3 regions of the Serratia sp. HNCC26DJ244 genome follow, and region 3 is predicted to be linked to each of the others. Evidence: predicted binding sites of a transcription regulator. Region 3 holds the regulator's gene; each other region holds the start of a gene.
What was found. The regulator PurR, encoded in region 3, represses purine synthesis genes. The targets are predictions, from matches to a motif close to CANGCAAACGTTTGCNTG.

Region 1 (3,282 bases), on a different contig from region 3:
TGCTGGAATCCTATGCCGCCAAGCGAGCACGACGTGGCGTTAAGGCGTTGATGGCCTTAGTCCCGGAAGATGCCTGGCTGATCCAGGGTAATCAACGTAAGCGTGTTACGGTTGCCAGCCTGCGCCCTGGCGATGTGATAGAAATCGCCCCGGGTGGCCGCTTACCTGCTGACGCTGAGTTACTCAACCCGTTTGCCAGCTTTGACGAAAGTGCCTTAACTGGGGAGTCCGTACCAGTAGAGCGCCAGCAAGGGGAGAAAGTCGCGGCTGGCAGTTTGTCTGTCGATCAGGTGGTACAGGTAGCCGTCATATCGGAACCGGGCAACAATGCCATTGACCGCATACTGCAATTAATTGAAGAAGCCGAAGAGCGCCGTGCGCCCATTGAGCGTTTCATCGACCGCTTTAGCCGTTACTACACCCCGGCGATCATGCTCTTGGCACTGGCAGTGATCCTGATCCCCCCGTTGCTATTGGCGGAGCCTTGGTCGCTGTGGATTTACCGCGGGCTGACATTACTGCTGATCGGTTGCCCATGTGCCTTGGTCATTTCCACACCGGCCGCGATCACTTCCGCGCTGGCGGCAGCAACACGTCGCGGTGCGCTGATTAAAGGCGGAGCCGCGCTAGAGCAGTTGGGGCAAGTACAAACCATCGCGTTCGATAAAACCGGCACATTAACCCAAGGCAAACCCACGGTGACGGATGTATTGCCCGCCGAAGGGATCAGCGAGCAGGTGTTACTGGCCACTGCCGCCGCCATTGAAGCAGGGTCACACCATCCACTGGCGCAAGCTATCATCAACCATGCGGTAGAACGCAGGGTTGAACTCCCTCTCGCTGAAGGCCGCCGCGCACTGGCCGGTATCGGCGTTGAAGGCATGGTAGCCGGTAAAATCATCCGGATCAGCACACCGGGCAAGCTGGCAGAAAATCAGTTAACCCGCGAATGGCACCACAAAGTAGACACCCTGGAAAATGAGGGGAAAACCGCCGTGGTGGTACTGGTTGATGGCGCGCCCATTGGCCTGTTGGCCCTGCGCGATGTGTTGCGCGAAGATGCCAAGCTGGCGCTGACCCAACTGGCAGCGTTGGGGATTAGTAGCCTGATGCTCACTGGTGATAACCCGCGCGCTGCCGCCGCCATCGCCAGTGAGCTGGGGATCGACTATCGCGCCGGATTAATGCCAGAAGATAAAGTGCGGATAGTCAGTGAACTGAGCAAACAGCAGTACACTGCCATGATTGGCGATGGCATCAATGATGCCCCAGCCATGAAAGCCGCCAGTATCGGCATCGCTATGGGCAGTGGTACTGATGTGGCGTTGGAAACAGCCGATGCGGCACTGACCCACAATCGGCTGGTGGGAATCACCGAGATGATCCGTATTTCCCGTGCCACTCGGGCCAATATTCGCCAGAACATTACTATTGCGTTAGGGCTGAAAGGGATTTTCCTGGTCACGACTTTGTTGGGTATAACCGGTTTATGGTTGGCAGTACTGGCAGATTCCGGCGCTACCGCACTGGTGACCGCCAATGCCTTACGGTTGTTGAAAAAACGCTGATTCCCCTGGCTCCAGCGAGTTGCAGCTTACCGGCAACTTGCTGAGGCCAGTGTATAAATATCTGTTACTCCGCCAACCCCTTGCGCAACAGATAGCGATACGGCGCCTTATCTGTTTCCTGAGCCAGCAAAGTGTGTTCCATAAAGCGGCAAAAACCCGGTATGTCGCGGGTAGTGGCAGGATCATCGGCAATGATCAGCAAGGTTTTGCCGTTATCCATATAGCGTACCGTTTTACGCACCATCATTACCGGTTCCGGGCAGCGTAATCCCAAGGCATCTAGCGTCTGGTCTGCCTGGGCAAAAATGTCAGTCATATTCTTCTCTCGATCAAAAAACATCCAAGTATACTTACTGGATCTTAACAGCGCTTAGTTTACGCCAGTCGTTTTTTTGCGCAAGATACGTTAACGTTTGCGTTAAATTTAACCATTGCATTCGTTGCGCAAACACGTATCATGCCGCCGCACAGCTAAAAAATGACATGGGTTCCCTCACCCCATCATCCAAAAAGGTCACATTATGTATTCATTTACCCCCCAGCAACGCTTAACCGCACTGGTTTGGCTTTCGCTCTTTCATATTACCATCATTGCCTCCAGCAACTATCTGGTGCAATTGCCGATCAACATTTTCGGCTTTCACACCACTTGGGGAGCGTTCACCTTCCCATTTATCTTCCTGGCTACTGATTTAACGGTACGGATCTTCGGCGCACCATTGGCACGCAAGATCATTCTTTCCGTGATGATCCCGGCGCTGCTGATCTCCTATATTATTTCTACGGTGACCTTCCAGGGAGAATGGCAAGGGTTTGCGGCTTTAACCCAATTTAACCTGCTTGTAGCACGGATTGCCGTTGCCAGCTTTATGGCCTATGTGTTGGGCCAAATCCTCGATGTCCATGTCTTCAACCGCTTGCGTCAACGCCGCACCTGGTGGGTCGCCCCAGCCGCTGCCATGTTGCTGGGTAATATCAGTGATACCATGGCCTTCTTTTTTATTGCTTTCTACAAAAGCAGTGACCCTTTTATGGCCGCTAACTGGGTGGAGATCGCACTGGTAGATTACAGCTTTAAGGTCATGATCTGCATGTTGTTCTTCCTGCCGATGTATGGTGTACTGCTGAACATGTTGCTCAAGCGCCTGTCTTCACACCAACAGCAGAGCCGGTTGCCGTTAAGCCAGTGGTAATGCTGGCGTCGTCTCTTATCCTGTGGGATATCTGACACCCAGGTGACTGAGTGCCATACTCCATTTATCTGTTATCTGTAAAAGAATAAGGACGCCCAATGCGTAAAGTAGTGAGATTGATGGCTATCAGCCTGTTGGCACTTGGCCTCGCTGCCTGTGATGGTGCTAACAAAGACAACAAACAACCCGTCAACGGCACGCCGGCAAGTACCCCAGCAAACCAGACGCTGAGCTTATTGGATGGCAAGTTGACCTTCTCACTGCCCAATGGCATGGCAGATCAAAGCAGCAAGCTCAATAGCCAGATCAATAATCGCTATGTCTATGCCGACAGCAGCGGTCAACGTGTTGTGATCGTGTTGCTAGGGGACAAAACGTCAGAGAGTCTGGAAGTACTGGTTCAACGCCTGGAGCACCAACTACGCACCCGTGATGCCAACCTGGAGGTGCTCAGCAATAAAACCATTGACGCCAATGGCACCCCCATGCGCCAGCTAAACACCATCATCACTGGTAATGGT
Region 2 (3,282 bases), on a different contig from region 3:
ATCTAGCTCACGGTTTATTGCAATAGTGTTAAAAAAACCCGCCGTAGCGGGTTTCGTCAGTCTATAGCGCAATCACTATAACTAGGCATACACCGGCAGACGAGCACAAATCTCCAGCACTTTTTTCTTGGTGCGTTCAATGGTGGATTCGTCGTTAATGTTATCCAATACGTCACAGATCCAGCCAGCCAGTTCACGCACCTCAGCTTCTTTAAAGCCACGGCGAGTCACTGCTGGCGTACCGATACGCACACCCGAGGTCACAAACGGGCTCTTCGGATCGTTTGGCACGCTGTTCTTGTTAACGGTGATATTGGCACGGCCCAGTGCGGCGTCGGCCTCTTTACCGGTCAGATTCTTATCTACTAGATCCAGCAGGAACAGGTGGTTGTGAGTGCCACCAGAAACTACCTTGTAACCACGCTTGAGGAATACATCGACCATCGCTTTAGCGTTGATTGCCACTTGTTGTTGGTAAACTTTGAACTCGGGCTCCATCGCTTCTTTTAATGCTACCGCTTTACCAGCGATCACATGCATCAATGGGCCACCCTGACCACCAGGGAACACAGCTGAGTTCAGTTTTTTATACAACTCTTCATCGCCGCCCTTAGCCAGGATCAAGCCGCCGCGCGGACCTGCCAGGGTTTTGTGCGTCGTGGTGGTAACGATATGAGCATGGGGCAGCGGATTCGGGTAAACACCTGCCGCGATCAGACCAGCAACGTGCGCCATATCCACAAACAGGTAAGCACCGATGCTGTCGGCTATTTCACGCATTTTTGCCCAGTCAACAACACCGGAATAGGCAGAAAAACCACCGATAATCATTTTTGGCTGATGGAGCTGCGCTTGTTTAGCCAAGTCGTCATAGTCAATCTGACCTGTTTCATCAATGCCGTAAGGCACCACTTTATATAACTTACCCGACAGGTTCACCGGTGAACCATGAGTCAAGTGGCCACCATGTGCCAGGTTCATCCCCAGGATGGTGTCACCTGGTTGCAGCAGTGCAGTATAGACAGCAAAGTTCGCTTGAGAACCAGAGTGTGGCTGCACGTTGGCATAGTCGGCACCGAACAGCTCTTTAGCACGATCGATAGCCAGTTGCTCAACGATATCCACATACTCGCAACCACCGTAATAACGCTTGCCAGGATAGCCTTCCGCATATTTATTAGTCAGTTGAGAACCTTGGGCCTGCATAACACGCGGGCTGGTGTAGTTCTCTGAGGCAATCAGTTCGATGTGCTCTTCCTGACGCACCACTTCTTGCTCCATTGCACGCCACAATTCGGCATCATAATCTGCAATGTTCATTTCACGCTTTAACATCCGGCATCTCCTGGCTTTAATTCAGCTGACATACCCTATCGGTTTCAAGTTACCCACTTATTAGCGGTGTGAGTTCACGCAGCCACCTCGTTCGCGAATCGCCTGGGAAGTGGCTGATTTGCCCCCTAGCGGTAACTTGGACCAATCAAGGTATAAAAATCCCCCTTTGGGCTCTGGGCAACAGTGTAAACCGTTTTACCCTATTGAGGATAGGCCTTGACAGAGGTTTTTACGCAAACGATTGGCTTTAGGTGGCACAAGGCTTTGATCCATTTACCACTCAATGATTGGCACTGGATTTTTGCTCATGATGATCATGCAGACTTTTCATGTTTGATGGCAGGAATAGTGGATAATTCCTGCCGCTTGAACGGAAAAATTAAACGCGGGAAAGTTAAATCGCTTCTTCATCCTGTTCGCCAGTGCGAATACGCACTACGCGAGCAACATCAAAAACAAAGATTTTTCCATCGCCAATCTTACCGGTTTGCGCCGTTTGCATGATGGTTTCTACACAAGTTTCCACAATGTCATCAGGCACGACGATTTCAATTTTAACTTTCGGCAAGAAGTCGACCATATACTCCGCACCACGATATAACTCGGTATGTCCTTTCTGGCGGCCAAAGCCTTTAACTTCCGTTACCGTCATCCCGGTAATGCCCACTTCGGCTAATGCCTCACGCACATCATCCAATTTAAACGGCTTGATAATCGCGTCGATTTTTTTCATCTTATTTCCTCGCGCCTATCCACTAGGCTCTTAAATTACCAATTTTTACGGCCAAAGCCTGAAGTGATCGGATAACGACGATCTTTGCCGAAGTTGCGAGCCGTGATACGCGGGCCCACCGCAGCCTGACGGCGCTTATATTCGTTAATATCCACCAGGCGAATTACCTTACGTACCACTGACTCTTCAAAGCCCTCTGCCACCAGATCAGCAACTGACTTGTCATGCTCAACGTAACCTTCCAAGATAGCGTCCAGAATATCATAGGGTGGCAGACTGTCTTGATCGCATTGGTCCGGTGCCAATTCGGCGGAAGGTGGGCGATCAATCACCCGTTGCGGAATCACGTAGGAGAGCGTATTGCGGTACTCAGACAGTTTGAATACCAGTGTCTTGGGGACGTCCTTCAATACATCAAAGCCGCCAGCCATATCACCATACAACGTGGCATAGCCCACCGCCATTTCGCTTTTATTGCCGGTGGTCAATACAATACTGCGGCGTTTATTAGAAAGGGCCATCAGCACTACACCACGACAACGCGCCTGCAGATTCTCTTCAGTGGTATCTTGCTGTGTGCCAGAAAACATCGGTGTCAGTTGCCCCATAAAAGCATCAAACATCGGTTCGATCGAGACAATATCAAATTCCACACCGAGGATTTCAGCTTCTTCTTTGGCATCCGCAATACTGATATCCGCCGTGTAGCGAAACGGCATCATTAACGCCTGCACCCGCTCTTTTCCTAGCGCATCAACGGCGATCGCCAAGGTCAACGCTGAGTCGATCCCCCCAGACAACCCAAGCACCGCACCTTTAAAACCATTTTTGGTCACGTAGTCACGTACCGCCAGCACCAAGGCAGCATAGATCTGCGCCAACTGCGGCATTTCTGCCGCTGGCGACACCATTGGCACCACATTCAGCTCATTAAATTCCAGCCGAGTAACCTGTTCACTAAAGGCCGCCAAGCGGTGAGTGATATTACCGGCCGCATCAAAAACCTTGGAACAACCGTCAAAAATCAGTTCATCCTGCCCACCTACCTGATTAAGGTAGACTAATGGCAAACCACTACGCTGGCAGTGCCCCTCTATCAGCGTGTTGCGGATATAAGGTTTTTCTCGACTATAGGGGGAGGCATTAATCGACAGTATGATTTCTGCGCCTGCCGCTTTCGCGGCGTCAACCGGCTCTGGAAACCATAAATCTTC
Region 3 (3,282 bases):
TCTGGAATACCACTATGGTAAACACCATAACACCTATGTGGTTAACCTGAATAACTTAGTGAAAGGTACCGAGTTCGAAGACAAAACCCTGGAAGAGATCGTCAAAACTTCCACCGCTGGTATCTTCAACAACGCCGCACAGGTATGGAACCACACCTTCTATTGGCACTGCCTGTCACCACAAGGCGGCAATGAGCCAACGGGTGCTGTCGCTGAAGCCATCAACAAATCTTTCGGTTCTTTCGCTGCATTTAAAGATCAATTCACCGATGCCGCAATAAAGAACTTCGGCTCCGGCTGGACCTGGCTGGTGAAAAAAGCTGATGGTTCACTGGCAATCGTCAGTACTTCCAATGCAGCAACCCCACTGACTGGCGCTGACAAGCCGTTATTGACGGTTGACGTTTGGGAACATGCTTATTATATCGACTATCGTAATGCACGCCCTAAATACCTGGAAAACTTCTGGGCGTTGGTCAACTGGGCATTTGTAGCAGAAAACCTGGCTTAATCGCAGGCAATTGCTCAGAGAACAGTGACCTATAGAGCTGTTACTCATAAAGCTATTACCAATAAAGAAGGCGCGGAATTTTTCCGCGCCTTAATTTATTGTACTCGTCATTAACATTGCTGTGGCTGACCGCCCAGCAACCTGAATGAACTAATTCAATGCGGCAATAAGGCCGAACGTCACAATCATTACCAATGCACAGCAGGTGGTAAACAATGACATCTTCAAATTGGTATCCATAAACGTCTCCCTCTCTATGATCTTCGTCGTACTGTAAGTGGTATGGTTCCTGGTTGCCCTGTCGTGACGTAGCTGCCTTAGTAACCGGGGGGCTGCTTACTGATTTGCCCCGTTATGACTACTTATTGTTACTGCTCATTGCGACTACTCATTGCAACCGGAATAAACTCAGGTATGTGGTTACTCAAGCATAAGCGACGCAGCCAATACAGCAAATCATTTTTCCCACAGTTCGTGACTTATCTCTTGTTATCCCAGTAGTCTATGCCCCCATTACAATCTAAATGACGGCGTATCCGTTATGGCTCGAATAAACTTGATGTTAAATACATGATTAGCTCTTCCACTTTGCTGCAATATACGACAAAATCGCCCATTCATAACCGCATACCGGTGTAATGCCCTCCTGTTTAAGCGACTGACGAATTCAGTACTAAAAACTCAGTTTTCGCTTATCTAAATAGCTATGCCTCCAGGTGGGTATGATGCAGGTTAGCTGAGCGTTGAGCGCATGGATGCGCGATACGAGCCCCCACGGATGGGTTCACGGCGTGTCAGCGTTCCGCATCGTGCCCACAAGCCAGATGCTTAACGTGAAGCGACATCAGGTACGGTTATCTAGACAGGTAGGCAAACGATTAACATCATACCTACATAATGGACATGTAGGTTTAGGAGTCATTTTTTACATGGCAACGATTAAAGATGTAGCCAAGCGCGCGGGCGTTTCCACAACGACCGTTTCACACGTTATTAATAAAACGCGTTTCGTCGCCGAAGAGACTAAGGTAGCCGTTTGGGCTGCAATTAAGGAGCTACATTATTCGCCCAGTGCAGTGGCCCGTAGTCTGAAGGTTAATCATACCAAATCGGTGGGTTTGCTGGCGACCTCCAGCGAGTCCCCCTACTTTGCCGAAGTGATCGAGGCAGTAGAAAACAGTTGCTATAGCCAAGGCTATACCTTGATCTTATGCAACTCACACAATGATTTGGACAAGCAACGAGCCTATCTGTCGATGCTGGCGCAAAAACGCGTTGATGGCTTGCTGGTAATGTGCTCCGAATATCCAGAGCCTTTACTGGAAATGCTGGAAGATTACCGCAATATCCCTATGGTGGTCATGGATTGGGGCAGCGCACGCAAGGATTTTACTGATACCATTATTGATAATGCTTTTGCTGGCGGTTACCTGGCTGGCCGTTATCTTATCGAACGTGGGCACCGGGATATCGGCGCGATTCCTGGCCAACTTTCGCGTAATACCGGCGGTGGACGTCATCAGGGATTCCTCAAAGCGCTACAGGAAGCACATATCGACATCCGCGAAGAGTGGATCGTTCAAGGTGATTTCGAGCCGGACTCTGGTTACCAAGCCATGCACCAGATCCTGTCGCAAAAGCAACACCCAACCGCCGTTTTCTGTGGCGGTGATATTATGGCGATGGGTGCCATCTGTGCTGCTGATGAACTGGGGTTGCGCGTACCACAAGATATTTCGGTGATCGGGTATGACAATGTGCGTAATGCTCGCTACTTTACCCCGGCACTGACCACTATCCATCAACCCAAAGAACGCTTGGGTGAAATGGCCTTCACCATCCTGCTGGACCGCATTACCAGCAAGCGTGAACAATCCAAAGTAATCGAAATTCACCCAACCCTGATCGAACGCCGTTCCGTCGCCGATGGTCCTTTTATCGATTACCGTCGTTAATCGCTCACGCCGGGAAGCTGCAGACTTTCCGGCGAGTTCTCGCTCAGCCATTCCTGATTAAGCGTTTCACTGTCACCCAGATAGTTGAGTAACCAAGACATGGCGGGTGACTGCGCTTTTTGCTGCCAGGTAAGGCAACAAGCACTCGGAGGAAAGGGTTCACGCAGTTGTAACTCCACCAACTCTCCGCTTTGTACCAACGGTAATACCCGGTGGGCTGGCGCCATGCCCACACACAAGCCACTACATAGGCAATCTACCGCAGAAATCCAATCAGGCACCATTAAGCGCCGTTGGTTATCCAGCGACCAAGTTACCCGTTTGGGTAAATTCCGTGATGTATCCTCTAACACCAGCGAAGGGTAAGCGCGTAATTGCTCATCACTGAGGGGGCCTTTCATCGCCGCCAAAGGATGACTGGCGCTGACCACACAAAGCCAATTGATAAAGCCCATATCACGGAATGCATAGCCCCCCCCTACGGGCACAGCGCGTGTCGCACCGATAGCCATATCCACACGGCCATCAACCAAGGCATCCCATACCCCATTAAACACCTCTGGCTGCAGCACCAACTCCATATCAGAAAAATGGTGATAAAAATCCAGTAATAGCTGGCGGCTACGCTGTGGCTTTACAATCAAATCAACTGCAATTCTTAACTGACCACGCCAACCATTAGCAACCTGCTGGCACTGTCGACGCGCATCAAGCATTTTTTTGATAACAACTCGCGCCTCTTTAATAAACAGTGAGCCCGCAGGTGTTAATTCCACATTACGGTGATGGCGCACAAAGAGAGGGACCGCCAACCAT

Region 1: a site for PurR is predicted at 1,971-1,988, ahead of AC2A06_RS13730 (7-cyano-7-deazaguanine/7-aminomethyl-7-deazaguanine transporter). Genes of this name have one in related genera too.
Region 2: a site for PurR is predicted at 1,566-1,583, ahead of glyA (serine hydroxymethyltransferase). Genes of this name have one in related genera too.

The regions. Positions count from the first base shown of each region.
Region 1 covers NZ_JBXUGO010000017.1:38,018-41,299, reverse strand. Annotated here, with positions in the region: gene AC2A06_RS13740 (zinc/cadmium/mercury/lead-transporting ATPase) at 1-1,568, shown strand, start outside; gene tusA (sulfurtransferase TusA) at 1,633-1,884, opposite strand; gene AC2A06_RS13730 (7-cyano-7-deazaguanine/7-aminomethyl-7-deazaguanine transporter) at 2,090-2,761, shown strand; gene AC2A06_RS13725 (DcrB family lipoprotein) at 2,860-3,282, shown strand, end outside.
Region 2 covers NZ_JBXUGO010000011.1:91,520-94,801, forward strand. Annotated here, with positions in the region: gene glyA (serine hydroxymethyltransferase) at 82-1,335, opposite strand; gene glnB (nitrogen regulatory protein P-II) at 1,730-2,068, opposite strand; gene AC2A06_RS10945 (NAD+ synthase) at 2,104-3,282, opposite strand, start outside.
Region 3 covers NZ_JBXUGO010000003.1:271,183-274,464, reverse strand. Annotated here, with positions in the region: gene sodB (superoxide dismutase [Fe]) at 1-511, shown strand, start outside; gene cydH (cytochrome bd-I oxidase subunit CydH) at 662-751, opposite strand; gene purR (HTH-type transcriptional repressor PurR) at 1,441-2,466, shown strand; gene punR (DNA-binding transcriptional activator PunR) at 2,463-3,282, opposite strand, start outside.